3 regions of the Micromonospora sp. WMMD729 genome follow, and region 3 is predicted to be linked to each of the others. Evidence: riboswitches for the same ligand, from Rfam matches in the RefSeq annotation. Region 3 holds a riboswitch; each other region holds the start of a gene.
What was found. Region 3 has a riboswitch for cyclic di-AMP ahead of ACN263_RS09015 (C39 family peptidase). Riboswitches for the same ligand answer to the same signal wherever they lie in the genome.
Positions count from the first base shown of each region.

Region 1 (2,254 bases), 680 kb from region 3:
CTACGCCTGCCCGTCGGGTCTGCTCTGCCTGTACTCCGGGGCCAACTTCAGCGGCGACATCTTCCTGCTCGACGGGCCGTACAACTGGTGTAAGGACGTCACGCTGCCCTCGTACTTCCGCAACCAGGCTCAGTCGATCATCAACAACCGGCCGTCCGGCACCGTCTCCACCTTCTGGGACAACGCGAACGCCACCGGCCTGCTCGGCTACCAGCACGCGTACGGCTACCGGGCGAACCTGGCATACGACACGGCCGCCATCGGGGGGACCTGGAACAAGCGCATCGAGGCGGTCCGGGTCTGCTGATCCGACGGCTGCGCGGGGGCGGGGCTCACCCGGCGCAGCCGCACCTGTGGGGGCCACCACGGCGCCGGCCGGAGTCCACGGGGACCCCGGCCGGCGCTGCGGGTGGTGTCAGCCCGGGTAGTAGCAGACGTTGGGGATGACCGGACCGCCGTTGACCCCGAAGATCGCGAAGCCCATGTAGGCGCGGGTCTGCGGGCCGTACTCGCCGTCCTCGGCGATGTTCGCGTACACGATGTCCTCGTTGATCTTGTGCTGGGCGTACCGGACGGCCTCGCGGGTCTTCGAACCGTAGTTGCCGTCCAGGGTGAGCGACCGCGAGTAGCAGTTGTTCAGCGCCTCCTGCAACACCAGCACCGCCGAGTTCGAGTGGCCGTAGCTGAGGTAGCAGCTCTTGTTCCCGGTCTGCCAGCCGACGGTCGGCACGTGCATGTCCGCCCCGCCCGGGTAGCCGCCGACCCGGTAGAAGGTCAGGCTGGTGCACGGGCTGGCCGCCTGTGCGGCGGCCGGCGTGGACAGGGTCAGGCCCACGCCGGCCAGTACGGCGACGAGGGTGGCCGCGGCGCGGCGACGGCCGGTGCGACTCTGCTGGAGCGCCATGGGTTCCTCCTGCGTGTGGGGTCCGGGATGGACCCGGTGCGCTTCGGAGCATCGCGATCGGTTGTCTACGGTTTCCTGTCCGAACGTCAATTCACCAGGTACGCGTCACACCGTGATCGGAATCGGTCCATCGTGGTCGGTGCACAGGTGAACGTCGTTCGCAACCGCTGGCCGGGGTGCCCCGCGCGGGCCGGTGAACAACTTCACAAGCGGTGGGCGACCGTCGGCGACCGTGCCTACCGTCGGTCGGGTCCGCCACCGTGGACGCCGCGACCGGTAACGCCAAATCCTGCCCCCGGTCGTCGGAAACAGAACCCGGGCAGGAGCGGGGGACCCAGGTTCCTCGGTGCATGTCACCTCGGGGTGAAGCCGCAGCGCGCGGCCGGGCTCCTCGGCCCGAACCCGACAGCTCACCTCGCCGGCGTGGAGGAAAGTTCCATGACGTCTGCGTACACCCCCCGTCATCGACGGGTCACCACCCGCCGCGTCGCCGTCGGCACCCTGGCCGTCGGCGCGGTCACCGGCGCCGTCGCCCTCTTCGGCCCGGCGGCCCCGGCCCAGGCCGGTGTCAACTGGGACGCGATCGCCCAGTGCGAGTCCGGCGGCAACTGGAAGATCAATACCGGGAACGGCTACTACGGCGGGTTGCAGTTCTCCCAGGGCACCTGGGCCGGCTACGGCGGCAAGAAGTACGCCGCCCGCGCCGACCTCGCCAGCCGTGGCGAGCAGATCGCGATCGCCGAGAAGGTGCTCGACGGGCAGGGCATCGGCGCGTGGCCGACCTGCGGCCGCAAGGGCGGCTCGTCGGGCGGCTCCGCGACGAAGTCCACCGGCAAGTCCTCGACGACGTCGACCGGCACGTCGTCGTCGTCCACCGCCGGCAAGGAGCACTCGTCGCGCGGCGACCGGCCGGCCACCCGTAACCACGAGCGGACCGCCCCGGCGGCCAGCGGTGACACCTACGTGGTCCGGCCGGGGGACACCCTGTCCGAGATCGCCGAGCGGCACCGGCAGAGCGGCGGCTGGCACGCCCTGTACGAGCGCAACCGTCAGCTGATCGGCGCGGACCCGGGTCTGATCCTCCCGGGGCAGCGGCTCGCTCTCTGACGTACCACAGGCGAACGCTCGGCCGGATCCCCGGCCGAGCGTTCGTTCGTCTGTGCGCTGTCTCCCGGGGGACGCGTCAGGCCGCCGAGGCGGCCGTCCGCGCGTCGCGGCGGGCCATCACGTCGGCGTTCCAGCCCCAACGCGGCGCCGGCGCGGCCGTCCCGGCCGGCCACTCGGTGTCGGCCTCGCCGCCGTCGGCCGTCCCGGCCGCGTCGGGGGTGCTGCGGGCCAGTCGCAGCGACT
Region 1 covers NZ_CP186059.1:2,644,442-2,646,695, forward strand. Annotated here, with positions in the region: gene ACN263_RS12050 (peptidase inhibitor family I36 protein) at 1-307, shown strand, start outside; gene ACN263_RS12055 (peptidoglycan-binding domain-containing protein) at 416-904, opposite strand; cyclic di-AMP (ydaO/yuaA leader) riboswitch at 1,175-1,343, shown strand; gene ACN263_RS12060 (transglycosylase family protein) at 1,343-2,011, shown strand; gene ACN263_RS12065 (hypothetical protein) at 2,088-2,254, opposite strand, start outside.
Region 1: linked by a shared signal. The riboswitch ahead of ACN263_RS12060 (transglycosylase family protein) and the one ahead of ACN263_RS09015 (C39 family peptidase) in region 3 are both predicted to bind cyclic di-AMP.

Region 2 (2,254 bases), 1.7 Mb from region 3:
GTCGGCGTTGCGGATGAGGAACGCGGCGACGTTGTTGCCGTACATTCGGGTGTCGTTGTTGTGCCACGGGCTGAAGCCGCTCTTCTGCAGCGACCAGTCACAGGCGCGGCCCTTCGGGTGCTCGTACGGTCCACCGTTGCGGTGGCAGCCCACGAACCGGTTGAAGCCGGCCCGCTTGACCTCCTTGTAGGCGTGCAGGGTGCGCGGCGTGACGCAGCCGGAGGTGGTCGGGTCGTCCTCGCTGCACGACTGGGGCTTCCAGTCGCCGTCGGCGGTGCGCCCCGGGCCGATCCGGGCGACCATCGACTTGGCGTCGACCAGGCCACCGGTGAAGCCTTCACCACCGACCAGGGCGAGAGACTTCTCCGCGTCGCGCTTGTCCTTCGCCATCAGCGCGGTCTGCTTCTGCTGCTCGCGTACCTCGGCGTCGAGAAGCAGCTTGGCCTGCTCGGCGCGGGCCTTCACCGCGTTGACCTCGGCGAGCTTCTTCCCGTTGACCATGTTCATCTCGTCGAGCGCCGCCGCCCGCTGGACGAACGAGTCCGGGGCGTCGCTCTCCAGCAGCATGGCCATCGCACCGATCCGCCCGGTCCGGTACGACTGGGCGGCGATCTGCGCGACCTGCGGCTCCAGCGCGGCCAGATCGGCCTTGGCCCGCTCGACCTCCACCGCCAGTTCGAGCTGCCGCTTCTTCGACTTGTCCAGTTTGGACTTCGCCGCCACGTAGTCCCGGTTGGTCTGCTCGATCACGTCGGTGAGCAGCTTGGGCTCGTCGGCCTCCTCGTGCCCGGACGGCGTGGGGGTCGTCGGGGCGGCGTGCGCCGGGAGGGGCCCGGCGAACACGGTCAGCGCAGCGAGCACGGCCACCACGGGCGTCAACCAGCGGCGTAGGGGTGCCGTCACAATCTTCCCTTCCGTCGACCGCCGACCGGGTTAGCTGACGGGTTCGGGGCGGAAGTGGCCCCTACCGCTGTCGCGGATTCACCCCACGTACCTGGGTCCCCGGCTCGCCGGTTGGCGATTGGGCGGTGGCACCGCAGGCGCCGCTGCGCGCCTTCGTCGGTGACCGGCAGCGAGGTTACCCGAGAGTCCACCGCCTGAGCTACGTCCTGATGCCGACTAAAAGCGTCATTTCGCCATGGCGTTGAGTGACCAGTGACGCGGTTCTCAGGGCGGGTGCCCGATCCGGTCACGCTGAGGAGTGTCACCATGCCGTATCCGTGCTCCTGTTCGGCTCTGGCCACCCGGTGGTGGCGGTGGATGGGGGTGTGCTCCGCTGCGGATCGGGCCCGTCGGCCCGACCCGCAGGCGGGGAACTGAGAGCGGCCAGCGCCTCCGCGCGGTCCGCGCGGGGGCGCGGCGCCGGGGCGTCCGCGTCGGTCGGGGTCGTCGATCCGGCTGCGGTCACCACCGCGGCCAGCCCGGTGGTGAGGGGTACGGCGGCGATCAGGCCGAGCGTGGCGACCGCGCTGCGGACGATCTCCTGGGCGAGGAACTCGCTGGTCAGGATCTGCCCGATGGGACGCGAGTCGGCGGTGAGCAGAAGCAGCAGTGGCAGTGACGCGCCCGCGTACGCCAGCACGATGGTGTTGACCGTGGAGGCGATGTGCGCCCGACCGACCCGGGTGGCCGCCCGGTAGAGCTGTCGCCGGCCCAGCCCGGGGTTGGCGTTGGCCAGCTCGGTGACGGTGGCGGCCTGGGTGACGGTCACGTCGTCGAGTACCCCGAGTGAGCCGATGATGATCCCGGCGAGCAGCAGGCCGCGCAGGTCCACATCGGACTGGAACATCGAGAGCGTGGTGGCGTCCTCGCTGCCGAAGCCGGTGAGCTGGGTGGCGGCCGTGGCGATGGTCGCGAGCACGCCGGTGAGCACCAGGCTGCCCAGGGTGCCGAGAACCGCGACGGAGGTCTGCGCGGTCACCCCGTGCGTCAGGTAGAGCACCACGAACATGATCAGGGCCGCGCCGACCACGGCCACCAGCAGCGGGGACCGGCCGGCGCCGATGGCGGGCAACACGAAGGTGAGCAGGATGGCGAAGCTGGCGGCCAGACCGGCGAGCGCGGCGAGGCCCCGCCACCGCCCGAACGCGACGATCGCGGCGGCGAAGACCACCACGAGCCACACCAGCGGCGTCCCGCGCTGGTGCTCGGCGATGTTCCAGGTGCTGGTGGCGGGATCGGTCGGGTCGGACAGCTCGACCAGGACGACCTCGTCGCCCACCTCGACGCGCGGCGCTCCGGGCCCGGCGGGGAC
Region 2 covers NZ_CP186059.1:287,881-290,134, forward strand. Annotated here, with positions in the region: gene ACN263_RS01320 (coiled-coil domain-containing protein) at 1-903, opposite strand, end outside; cyclic di-AMP (ydaO/yuaA leader) riboswitch at 908-1,038, opposite strand; gene ACN263_RS01325 (YibE/F family protein) at 1,205-2,254, opposite strand, start outside.
Region 2: linked by a shared signal. The riboswitch ahead of ACN263_RS01320 (coiled-coil domain-containing protein) and the one ahead of ACN263_RS09015 (C39 family peptidase) in region 3 are both predicted to bind cyclic di-AMP.

Region 3 (2,254 bases):
CACACCCCCGCCGAGTACGCGGCCCGGGAGCGTTACCTGCACCGGGCCGCGATGGCTGCGTACTGGCGCGGGGAGTTGACCATGGCGCAGCTCGGTGACGTGTTCGGGCACCGGCGCGGCTGGGATCCGCGCCGGCACCCGGTCGAGCAGGAGGTGCTGCTCATCCGGGCGATCCGGGACGCGAGGCTGGCCGAGCACCGGACGGCCGCCGAGCGCGAGCGGACGGCCTGGCGGGACGCGGAGGTGGCCGCCTCGTCGGCACGCGCCCTCGCCCAGGAGGCGTACGCGGCGGCGGTGCGGTCACGGCCGGTCGCGGTGCCCTCGCGCCGTACGGTGACCCGGGTGTCGCCTACGGCCGTGGCTGCACGCTGGCGTCCGGTCCGCGCCGGTTGAGCCCGATCCGTTATGTGAGGCGGGTCACCGGCGGCGAAAATCGGGCGACCGGCATCATCGGCGGCCATTGTTCTCGCGATTGCGGCGGCGTTCTCGGCGCCGTGTCCGGTTGTCGCCCGCAGGTGCCGGCGGAACCGGTTGTCCCATCGAGTCACGTCAGCGGCCAAACGCGCAGAAATTGCGGTGCCAAATGATGTTTACGCAGGTGAGAGCGGCTTGGCAGAGTGCGGACCGACCAGTAGTGTCGTCCCGTCCGGTGCGGTAACCGATCGCAACAGGCGACGCCGCGCCGACCCGCTCAATCGTGAACAACGAACCGGGGACCCACAGTAAGTCCGGGGTGAATCCGCGAGCCACGGCCCGCGGTAGGGCGATCTTCCCGCCCGAATCCGTCAGCTAACCCGGTAGGCGGTGACGGAAGGAGTTCCATCCTCGTGCAGCATCCCTCGCCCCCCTCTTTGTTCCTCCGCCTCCACGGCGTAGCGGTGTCTCCGCTCACCCGCCTCGTGACGGTGAGCTGACCCCCGGTCACCGCACTTCCCGCCCGGTCACGCCGGGCGTTCCCCTGAGCGGTTCATCATCCGCGGGCCACGGCCCGTGCGCTGACGCCTGCCCGGATACCGGTCGAGCCCCGGTGTGCCGCTCTCCCTGTGAACCGTGGAGGACCTCGTGAAGCACACCCTGAAGCGCCAGCTCCGTCGCCTGGCGACCGAGCGCCCGTACCAGATCGTCGCCGCCTCCGCCGCGGCCCTGGTCATCGCCTCTACCACCGGCGCCCTGGTCGCCGGTGCCGACGACGCCCCGGCCGGCTCGCGCACCCCGACCACGGTCGCCGAGATGCGCAGCGACACCGTCGCCTCCCGTGGCGAACTCCGGTCCGCGCCCCCGTCGGCGAGCGCCGCACCGAGCACCGCCGCCCCGGCCACCAGCGCCGCGTCCCCCGTCGCGAAGGCCACGAGCAACCCGGACCTGACCCGGAAGCCGACGCCGCCCAAGCCGCCCGCGACGAAGGTCCTGGACTACGACTACGAGGCGCAGAACACCTACTACAACTGCGGCCCGGCGGCCACCCGCAACGCGCTCAGCGCCAGCGGCATCGACCGCACCCAGGAGGAACTCGGCGCGGAGCTGGGCACCACCGAGATGGGCACCAACTCGGCCGAGGACACCACCCGGGTGCTCAACGCCGAGGTGAAGGGCTCCCCGTACCGCACCCGGATGTTCGCGGGTACCCCCAGCTCGGCCCAGATCGACCGCCTGCAGGCCGACGTCGTCAAGGCCATCACCGACGGTCGCGGCGTGGTGGCCAACGTCGTCGGCGACGCCACCGACACCAACGGCGGTTGGCACTCCTACGGCGGCGGGCACTACATCGCCGTCGTCGGCTACAAGGACAACGGCCGGATCGTGCGGATCGCCGACTCGGCGAACGCCGCCGACCCGGCCTACTGGATCACCACTATCGACCTGGCGAACTGGATCGCCACCCGGGGTTACTCCGCCTGATCGAGGCGCGGACACCCACGACGCCACGGGCGCCGTCCCCACGAGGGGCGGCGCCCGTGACGTTGTGCGGACCACGCCGCTGAACGGCTCTCGTACCGGGCCGGGAACCGTGGGAGACTGCGGCCGTGGTGGATGAATCGGGTGGTCAAGCCGGCCGTGAGCCGATCCTGTTGCTGCTGCACGGCATGGGGGCGACGGGTGACGTGTGGCTGCCCTGGGCACCTCTGCTGGAGCAGCACTGGCCCGGCCGGTGGCTGGCGCCCGATCTGGCCGGTCACGGCTGGTCGGCGCCGTTGGCGTCGTACTCCTTCGAGGGTTTCGCCCAGCGGGTCGCGCAGGGCCTGACCTCCGACGA
Region 3 covers NZ_CP186059.1:1,962,265-1,964,518, forward strand. Annotated here, with positions in the region: gene ACN263_RS09010 (hypothetical protein) at 1-393, shown strand, start outside; cyclic di-AMP (ydaO/yuaA leader) riboswitch at 679-819, shown strand; gene ACN263_RS09015 (C39 family peptidase) at 1,051-1,899, shown strand; gene ACN263_RS09020 (alpha/beta fold hydrolase) at 2,025-2,254, shown strand, end outside.